Regions from separate parts of the Rhizobium sp. AG207R genome, predicted to be linked through region 3. Evidence: riboswitches for the same ligand, from Rfam matches in the RefSeq annotation. Region 3 holds a riboswitch; each other region holds the start of a gene.
What was found. Region 3 has a riboswitch for thiamine pyrophosphate ahead of thiM (hydroxyethylthiazole kinase). Riboswitches for the same ligand answer to the same signal wherever they lie in the genome.

Region 1 (3,273 bases), on a different contig from region 3:
GGGAAAATCGCGAATGAATGAGAACCGGCTGATCTTCATAGCGACCCCCTGCTTCGGCGGCCTCGTTACCAAGGACTACATGCAGTCCATTTTCTCACTGATGCAGACGGGAGCGCAGGCGGGCATACAGCTGACGCTGGCTCTGCTCGGCAATGACGCCCTGATTACCCGCAGCCGAAACACGCTTGTCTCGTCCTTCCTGAACGATACGACGGCGACCCATATGCTCTTCATCGACGCCGACATCAGCTTCGAGCCCGATCAGGTCATGAGGCTTCTGGAAGCCGATAAGGATGTGGTCGCCGCCATGTATCCGATCAAGGATTATGATTGGCAGACGGCGGCCCGTATCAATTCAGCAGACGGCGAAACACTTGCGGCAGCCGCACTTCACTATGTCGGCACGCCACTTGTCGGCCAGGTTGCAGAGCGTGATGGCGATTTCGTCAGCGCCATCTATGCAGGTACGGGCATGCTTTTGATCAAGCGCAACGTTATAGAAAGAATGATCGCGGCCTATCCGGAGCTGCGCTACAACGCAATCCACGCCTATCCCAGCACCAAACGCTCGCCCAGCACCCAATACGCCCTGTTTGAATGCATGGTCGAGGAGGGAACGGGGATCTATCTCAGCGAGGACTTCGCCTTCTGTCACCGCTGGCGCGCCCTCGGCGGCAAGATCTGGCTCGATACCGCGAGTAAGCTGTCCCATACCGGCCCCCATCGCTTCGTCGGCAATACCACACCACGTTACTAAGGCGCGACAAGTCCGCACGATGATCTGCGCGATAAAGTTGCAATTCGACGGGCGCGGCAATGGTCAATCTCCCGGAAAATGCGACCGCCGCTGCGGGGTTGACAGAGGACAAGAGTAAGGCATAGCCTTTTGACATTCACCAGGGGGGTCCCGGCAAGGGGCTGAGATACTGCTGAACAATACGGCTATGCCGGTTGTGGGCGCAGTGACCCGTTGAACCTGATCCAGTTCATACTGGCGTAGGGACGGTGCAAGCGCTCGAGGCTTCGGATTCCCGCCTGGATTCCATGCCGGCGTCTTTTCATCATTCCGGCTGATTGACTGGGTCTCCAACTGCAACTTGGAGCCTCACACCATGAACATTGCCGCAAAAAACCTCACTCCGACCGTCACCACCGGCCCGCTGCCGGCCTCTCGAAAAATCCATATCACCGGGGATATCCATGCCGATATCCGTGTGCCGATGCGCGAAATCAGCGTCCATCCGACATCGGGCGAGCCGCCAGTTATCGTCTACGATTCGTCCGGCCCCTATACTGTCGAAGGTGCAGATATCCGCATCGAAGAGGGCCTGCCGCAGCTGCGCCGCGATTGGGTTCTCGCCCGTGGCGATGTCGAGGCTTATGAAGGCCGCCATGTGCGTCCCGAAGACAACGGCTTCGTCACCGGCGAACGGCTGACACCGGAATTTCCGGCCAAGCGCCAGCCACTGCGCGCCAAGGATGGCAAGGCCGTCACTCAGCTCGCCTATGCGCGTGCCGGCATCATCACCCCGGAAATGGAATTTATCGCCATCCGCGAAAATCTCGGCCGTAAGGCGAAGGCAGAAGCCTTGATCCGCGATGGCGAGAGCTTCGGCGCGCATATTCCCGATCACGTCACGCCTGAATTCGTTCGCCAGGAAGTTGCGAGCGGCCGAGCGATCATTCCGGCCAACATCAATCATCCCGAAAGCGAGCCGATGATCATCGGCCGGAATTTCCTGGTGAAGATCAACGCCAATATCGGCAATTCCGCACTCACCTCCTCCATGGCGGAGGAAGTCGAGAAGATGGTCTGGGCAGCACGCTGGGGTGCCGATACCGTCATGGATCTTTCGACCGGCCGCAACATTCACAATATCCGCGAATGGATCATCCGCAATTCGCCGCTGCCGATCGGCACGGTGCCGCTCTATCAGGCTCTGGAAAAAGTCGGCGGCATCGCGGAGGAACTGACCTGGGAGATCTATCGCGACACGCTGATCGAGCAGGCCGAACAGGGCGTCGACTATTTCACCATCCATGCCGGCGTGCGGCTGCACTACATCCCGCTCACCGTCAACCGCGTCACCGGCATTGTCTCGCGCGGCGGCTCGATCATGGCCAAGTGGTGTCTCCATCACCACAAGGAGAGCTTCCTCTACGAGCATTTCGAGGAAATCTGCGACATCTGCCGCGCCTATGACGTCTCCTTCTCGCTCGGCGACGGCTTGCGGCCCGGTTCGATCGCCGATGCCAACGATGCCGCGCAGTTTGCCGAGCTCGAAACGCTCGGCGAACTGACGAAGATCGCCTGGGCCAAAGATTGCCAGGTGATGATCGAAGGCCCCGGCCATGTGCCGATGCACAAGATCAAGGAGAACATGGATAAGCAGCTCGCCGTCTGCGGCGAGGCACCCTTCTACACGCTCGGACCGCTGACGACGGATATCGCACCGGGATACGATCACATCACCTCGGGCATCGGCGCTGCGATGATCGGCTGGTTTGGCACGGCGATGCTGTGCTACGTCACGCCGAAGGAGCATCTCGGCCTGCCCGACCGCAACGACGTCAAGACCGGCGTCATCACCTACAAGATCGCCGCGCATGCGGCCGACCTCGCCAAGGGTCATCCGGCCGCTCAGGTCCGCGACGACGCATTGTCGCGTGCGAGATTCGAGTTCCGCTGGGAGGACCAGTTCAACCTGTCGCTCGATCCGGATACCGCCCGCAGCTTCCACGACGAAACCTTGCCGAAGGAGGCTCACAAGGTCGCGCATTTCTGCTCGATGTGCGGCCCGAAATTCTGCTCGATGCGGATTTCGCACGACATTCGCGCGGAGGCACAGAAGGAAGGGCTGGAAGCGATGGCGGCGAAATATCGGGAGGGCGGCGATCTCTATATGCCGGTCGAAGCCCCTACCCAGCCGGCCGAGTGACATGCGCATCCTCATCAAAGGGGCCGGCGTTGCCGGCCTCACGGTCGCTCACGAGCTGATCCGGCGCGGAGCAGAGGTCACGATCTCGGATCCAAGCCGGAATTTTCATCGCGCCGCCTCCTGGCTTGCCGGCGGCATGCTGGCGCCATGGTGCGAGCGGGAAAGCGCTGATGAGGCTGTGCTCGAGCGCGGTCGTGATTCCGCCGATCGATGGGACGCGATTCTGCCGGGCAAGGTCGTCCGCAACGGAACGCTCGTCGTCGCGCCGAACCGCGATCAAAACGAGCTGAAGCGATTCGCCAGCCGCACGACAGGCCATCGCTGGGTGGGCGAA
Region 2 (3,273 bases), on a different contig from region 3:
GAAGACATGTGCAAGCAGGATGCCGGCAAGACCGTAGATGCTGATAGGATGCGACAGGCCGAGAGTTGCGAGGGCCTGATTGAGCAGACCTTGCCGGCCCCATATGCCGAGCAGGCCGAGCGCGCCGATCAGTACGGGCAGGCCCATCGGCACGGCCATCAACCGGATGAGCCAAAGGCGGCCGGGAAAGCGCGGCTGGCGCGCCAATGCGCGCGCGACCGGAATGGCGAGCACAACGGAAAGCAGCGTCGAGAGTACCGCCTGCAGCAGAGTGAAGCGCAGGACGCGCAGCAAGTAGGGATCTGCCAGGGGATTGGTACCGCCGGAGTCGATGCCGGCGGCGAGCAGAACGAGCACGGCGATCCCGACGAAGAGCACGATGCCGGCGAGGCTGACTGCCCCGCCGGAAATGGCGCGTCTTCGCTCTGGTGCCGTGAGTGTCGTCAAGGCATCAGTTGCCGCTGGTGGCGGCCAGCCATTCGTCGATCCAGGCCTTGCGGTTCTTGTCGACATCGGCGGGGCTCATCAGGAAGGTCTTCGAGGGCACCACGAGCTTGTTGAAGGCGTCCGGCAGCGGCTCCGAAGTGGCTGAAACCGGCATCATCCAATTGCTTGTCGGGATGATGTCCTGGAAGCCCGTGGAGATCATGAATTTGAGGAAGTCGCGCGCAAGCTCCTTGTTCGGCGAGGACTTGATGAGGCCGGCGACCTCGATCTGGATGTAATGCCCTTCCGAGAAGTCGGCTGCCTGATAGCGGTCGGTCTTGTCCTCGATCATATGATAGGCAGGCGACGTCGTATAGGAGAGCACCATCGGCGCTTCGCCCTTTGTGAAGAGGTCATAGGCTTCCGACCAGCCGGGGGTGACAGTCAGGATGCGGCCCTTGAGCTTTGTCCAGGCATCGGCGGCCTTGTCGCCGTAAATCGACTTGACCCAGAGCAGCAGACCGAGACCCGGCGTCGAGGTGCGCGGGTCCTCGATGACGATCTTCTGATTGGGATCGCCTTCGACGAGATCCTTCATGCTCTTGGGGGGATTCTTGACCGTCTGGCTGTCATAGATCACGGCGAAATGGCCGTAGTCGTAGGGCACGAAAACATCGTCCTTGAAACCGCCGGGAACCTTGAGGGCCGAGGTGTCGACGCCGCTGGCATCGAAGAGGCCGGTATCCTTCGCTTCATCGATGAGATTGGTATCGAGGCCGAGAACGACATCGGCCTTGGTGCCCGTCCCTTCCAGCTTCAGACGCGAGAGAAGCGCCACGCCATCGGTGACGGCGACATAATTGACCGTGCAGCCGCAGGTCTTCTCGAAAGCGGCCTTGACCTTGGCGCCCGGCCCCCAGTCGGCGGTGAAGCTTTCATAGGTGTAGATGGTCAGCGTCTTGTCGGCTGCTTCGGCCGTCTGGGCAGCAAAAAACGACGTTCCGGCGGCAAAGGCCAGGCCTGCGAAGAATGACAATAGCGAACGGTGTTGCATGACAGCGCCTCCTTTTTGGTTTCGTCTTGAAGGGGAAAAGGGCGCTATGATTTCGTCACGCGTCTAATCCCTCCGCCGGTGTTAGCCGGATCAGGTTCCGCGGGTTGGCCGGTGAAAGCCTCTCAGCCGAAATGTCCGAAGGACATAAGGCACCCCGTTAGAGCGTCGGCAGATTTAGCCTTGTGACGAAGGGATGACAAGGGAAATGATGCCCTTGCCGATTGCAGCATGGAGGATTTACTCGGCAGCCTCCGCGACCGCCGGGCTTTCGAATTTCTTCGTCGCCCCCGGAAGCTGCACGTTCTTCAGCATCAGCGCGGTCAAAAGGCCGAGAAGGCAGATGCCGGCGGCGGTCACGAACAGCGGGCTGAAGGCGCTCGCATAGGCATTGGCGACCGCCTCGCGGGTTGCTTCCGGCAAAGCCGCCATCATCTTCGGCGTCAGCTGCTCGATATCGGATACGCCTGATATGGAGATACCAACATTGCCGAGTTTGGCGGCGATGATGGCGCCGTAGATGGAGATGGCGATGGAGGCGCCGCCCATGCGCGAGAGCGTGACGGCACCCGTTGCCGCGCCGACGTCACGGGAAGCCGCTGCATTCTGCACGCCGATGACGGGCACCTGCTGCGCAAGGCCGATGCCGATGCCGTGCAGCAGCATCAGGCCGCCGATGATGACGATGGGCGTACCGGCAGGCAGGAAGGCAAGTGAGCCGAACGCGATGGCGCTGCAGGCAGCACTCGCGACGGCGAAGGGCTTGTAGCGCCCTCTCGCGGCAATTAGCCGGCCGGCCGATAGTGAGCCGCAGACGATGCCGCCGGTCAGGAGAATGAACAGCAGCCCGGCCATCGATGGCGAAAGGCCCGTCGTCGTCTGCAGGAAGAGCGCAAAATAGTTGACCATGCCGATGGCCACGGCGCCGCTTGTGATCGAAATGATCAGCAGAAGGCCGAATGTCGGGTTACGGAACAACGTCATCGGCACGATGGGCTCCGGTGCGCGACGCTCGATGAAGACCCAGGCGATAGCGCAGATCACGCCGAAGGCGATGATACCGAGGCACTGCGGCGACAGCAGAGATCCGAAGAGTTCGCTGCCGTCGGCGGCAAGCACGATGCTCGTCGTCGTCAGCGCAAGAACGATTGCGCCGGCATAGTCGATCTTCGGGCGTCGGGCCGGTTTGCGATAGGGAAGCATGGTAGCAAGGCCGGCCAGCACGATAAAGCCGATCGGGACGTTGACGAGGAAGATCGAACGCCAGCCGAAGAGATCGCTCATCGTGCCGCCGAGAACCGGGCCGATGGCGCCGGAAGCCATGAGCACCAGGCTCGAGTAACTCTGGTAGCGAGCGCGTTCCCGCGGCTCGAAAAGATCGGCGTTGACAGCGAAGATCGAGACCATGATGCCGCCGCCGCCGAAGCCTTGAAGGACGCGGGCGGCGATCAGCGTATCCATCGAGACGGCCAGGCCGCAGACGGCGGAGCCGATCGTGAAGATCGCGATCGCCGTCATCATCACATATTTGCGGCCGAAGAGATCGCCGAGCTTGCCGTAGACGGGCATGACGGCGGAGAGCGAAAGAAGATAGGCTGATCCGATCCAGCCGAAGCGCTCCAGATGCCCGAATTCGCCGACGATCGTCGGCAGTGCCGTCGAGACGATCTGGTTATCCAGAGTTGCCATGAACATGGCGGTCATCAGAAACAGGAAAAGAATAAGCCGCCGCTTATGATCCGCCACGAGCGGCGTGAAGCTTGTCTGCATGTCCATGGGGCAGGAAATCCGAACTT
Region 3 (3,273 bases):
AGCCTGACGATGCGGGCAAGCCCGTCGAAGCCGATCGGCTGCTTGTGATCGGGCTTGGTGGGCGTGGCAAAGACCGGGCCGATCCCGGCATAGTCGACGATGCCGGGATCTATGGAGGAAGCGAGAGCTTCCGTTTCCACCGAGAGGCCGAGGATCATGTCCGGCCCGATCAGGCGGCGTGCTTCGGCGGCATTCATATCCTCCTGTCCGATGTGGAGGCCATCGGCGCCAATGGCGATGGCAGCCTCGACATTGTCGTTGACGATCAGCCGGACATTTGTTCCCTGCAGGATTTGCTTGAGGGCGCGGCCCGTCTCGATCATGGTGGCTGTCGGTGCATGCTTGTCGCGCAGCTGTACGATGGTTGCGCCGCCGGCAATGGCTGCACGGGTGGTTTCAATCATGCCGAGGTTGGCACATAGCACCGGATCGAGGACGAGATAGAGCGAGAGATCGAAGTCTTTCATGCCGCCGATATCCTTGCATTGCGATCCAGCACTTCCGGGCTAAGGCCGGCGAGGGCGTCGAGGAAGCGCCAGGAAAAGGAGCCCGGCCCGTCTGCAGCCGCTCCGGCCTGTTCGCCGGCGACGGCAAAGACCGCGAGCGCCGCAACGGTTGCATCGAATGGATCATCCGGCATTGCCGCAGCAAAGGCACCGACGAGGCAGGTCAGCGAGCAGCCGAGGGCCGTCACCTGCGGCATGAATGACGAACCGCCGGCGATGCGCTTTGCCCTCCGCCCGTCGGTCACGAAATCCGTAACGCCGGTAACTGCAACGACGCAGCCATGCTTTCCCGCCAATTGCCGGGCGGAATCTTCCGCGTGTTCGACGGCGTCGCGGCTATCGACGCCCTGGCCGCGGCTCGTGCCGCCGGCAAGCGCGATGATCTCGGACGCGTTGCCGCGAATGATCGCCGGCTTTAGCTCGATCAATTGCGCGACCGCCTTGCGGCGGAACGTGGTCGCATAATGGGCGACAGGATCGAGGACCCAGGGCTTGCCCGCCTCGTTTGCCGACCGGGCAGCCTTCAGCATGCCCGCAAGCCAGCCGGACGAGAGCGTGCCGATATTGATCGTCAGCGCGCCGGAGATAGCGGCAAACTCGCCGGCCTCCTCTTCGGCATGTACCATTGCCGGCGATGCCCCGGCGGCAAGCATCACATTGGCCGCGATATTCATGGCGACGAAATTGGTGATGCATTGCACCAGCGGAGGGTTAGCCCGCATGGTGCGAAGCAAATTGCCTGCAGTTGTCTGGTCTTGCATATCGCCCCTTTCAGGCGGGCGAGACGCACAGGGACGACGTGCTGGTGCTTTACGAGGTCCCGAGCGACTCCCTCCGCCAGCATGATCTGGTTCAGGTTCGAAGGGTGCTTCTCAGCCCGCCGGATGGCGGACGCCCCTGTCTCTCATCTCTCTTCTTTTCGCAGACAAAGACGGCGCTGTCACCAGCAAATCACAAAAGCCATGCTGGCGAGTGAGATTGCCTGCTTTCTCGGCGACCCATGCAATGGATGCATAGGTGGAGTGATCCCTTAGCTCTGCAAAAACCTGTGGGCTTCGACTATATGTTTCTCATCGAAGCGACGGGAGCGCCAAGCACGGCCGCTCAGCTTCGAAAGCCCAAGGAAAGGGGATCATCATGAACGTAGCACGCTCTTTCAATAACTGGCGCAAGTATCGTCAGACGGTCGCCGAACTGGGCCGTATGTCCACGCGCGAACTGCATGATCTGGGTATCGATCGCGGCGAAATCCGCAACGTTGCCCGCGCAGCGATCGCTCGCTAACGGCCGCACCGGCTCCTAATAAAGCTGAATTATGTCAGCGCCTGTTCCCCTTGAGCAGGCGCTTTTGCTTTATGAATATCACCGTTCCTTTTCGCCGCGCTTGCTGAAGATTGCATCAATTTAGCTCTCTGCTTTTCGCATGGCGCATAACTGCCTTGCAAAGAAATGCCTATGAACTGAGCAAAAGACTGGTATGTTCCTCTTATCGAAGGGATGCATCTCCTCCCGCATCCCTTCGCTTCGCAGACGTCCTTATCCTCCTCCCAGGGACGGCTGCAGGAATAGCGGAACTCCTCCTCCCATCCGCTGTTCGGTTCTTGTAAAAAGCCTGCCGCTCCTCCTCCCGCGGCAGGCTTTTTCGTTTCATGGACCTCCAGAAGATTGGCAATGACCTAACTCGGTCGAGAAGCTGGCGCTCCAACCCAAGCGGCAAGAGCGCTTCCGCATTAAAGTGTGCGCATTCTCCTCTCGCAAAAATGAAGAGTCGCCCCTATGTGCGACCTATGTAGCGCGCTACATCGAAGACCAACCCCAACGTGATTCCCCGAAACAGGAGGATGCCCATGACCGGTTCTGCCGAATATACGCCGCCGAAAATCTGGACCTGGAACAAGGCCAATGGCGGCCAGTTCGCCAATATCAATCGCCCGATTGCCGGCCCGACTCACGAGAAAGAACTGCCGGTGGGACGTCATCCCCTTCAGCTCTATTCGCTTGGAACGCCGAATGGCGTGAAGGTCACCATTATGCTCGAAGAGCTGCTGGCACTTGGTCACAGCGGCGCGGAATATGATGCCTGGCTGATCAAGATCGGCGAGGGCGATCAGTTCGGCAGCGGTTTCGTCGATGTCAATCCGAACTCGAAAATCCCGGCTTTGCTCGACCGCAGCGGTCCGAAGCCGGTCCGCGTTTTCGAATCGGCCTCGATTTTGATGTATCTCGCCGAGAAATTCGGCGCCTTCCTGCCTACCGAGCAGCCGGCTCGGGCCGAATGCATCTCCTGGCTGTTCTGGCAGATGGGCAGCGCGCCCTATCTCGGCGGCGGCTTCGGTCATTTCTACGCCTATGCTCCGACAAAGATCGAATATGCGATCGATCGCTTCGCCATGGAAGTGAAGCGTCAGCTCGACGTGCTCGACCGTCGGCTGGCCGAAAGCGAATATATCGCCGGCAGCGACTATACGATCGCCGATATTGCCATCTGGCCGTGGTACGGCGGCTTGGTCAAAGGCTGGCAATATGGCGCGGCCGAGTTCCTGCAGGTGCAGGATTACAAGAATGTTCAGCGCTGGGCAGAGCAAATCTACGCGCGTCCTACCGTCAAGCGCGGCCGCATGGTGAACCGCATGTCGGGCGATCCATCCGAGCAGCTGCGTGAGCGCCACGATGCCAGCGACTTCGAGACGAAGACGCAGGATAAGCTGGAAGCCGCTGGCTGATACGACAATTCCCTTTTGCTGAAATGAGCTCGCGTTCCTCCGGA

Region 1: it holds a riboswitch for thiamine pyrophosphate, as region 3 does, so the genes downstream of both, thiC (phosphomethylpyrimidine synthase ThiC) here and thiM (hydroxyethylthiazole kinase) in region 3, are expected to answer to the same signal.
Region 2: it holds a riboswitch for thiamine pyrophosphate, as region 3 does, so the genes downstream of both, thiB (thiamine ABC transporter substrate binding subunit) here and thiM (hydroxyethylthiazole kinase) in region 3, are expected to answer to the same signal.

What each region holds. Positions count from the first base shown of each region.
Region 1 covers NZ_JAEPVT010000004.1:116,164-119,436, forward strand. Annotated here, with positions in the region: gene JJQ51_RS10585 (hypothetical protein) at 14-757, shown strand; TPP riboswitch at 889-1,021, shown strand; gene thiC (phosphomethylpyrimidine synthase ThiC) at 1,113-2,939, shown strand; gene thiO (glycine oxidase ThiO) at 2,941-3,273, shown strand, end outside.
Region 2 covers NZ_JAEPVT010000003.1:387,877-391,149, reverse strand. Annotated here, with positions in the region: gene thiP (thiamine/thiamine pyrophosphate ABC transporter permease ThiP) at 1-447, opposite strand, end outside; gene thiB (thiamine ABC transporter substrate binding subunit) at 452-1,480, opposite strand; TPP riboswitch at 1,531-1,647, opposite strand; gene JJQ51_RS09345 (MDR family MFS transporter) at 1,718-3,253, opposite strand.
Region 3 covers NZ_JAEPVT010000014.1:97,825-101,097, reverse strand. Annotated here, with positions in the region: gene thiE (thiamine phosphate synthase) at 1-467, opposite strand, end outside; gene thiM (hydroxyethylthiazole kinase) at 464-1,267, opposite strand; TPP riboswitch at 1,319-1,415, opposite strand; gene JJQ51_RS28550 (DUF1127 domain-containing protein) at 1,644-1,790, shown strand; gene yghU (glutathione-dependent disulfide-bond oxidoreductase) at 2,354-3,229, shown strand.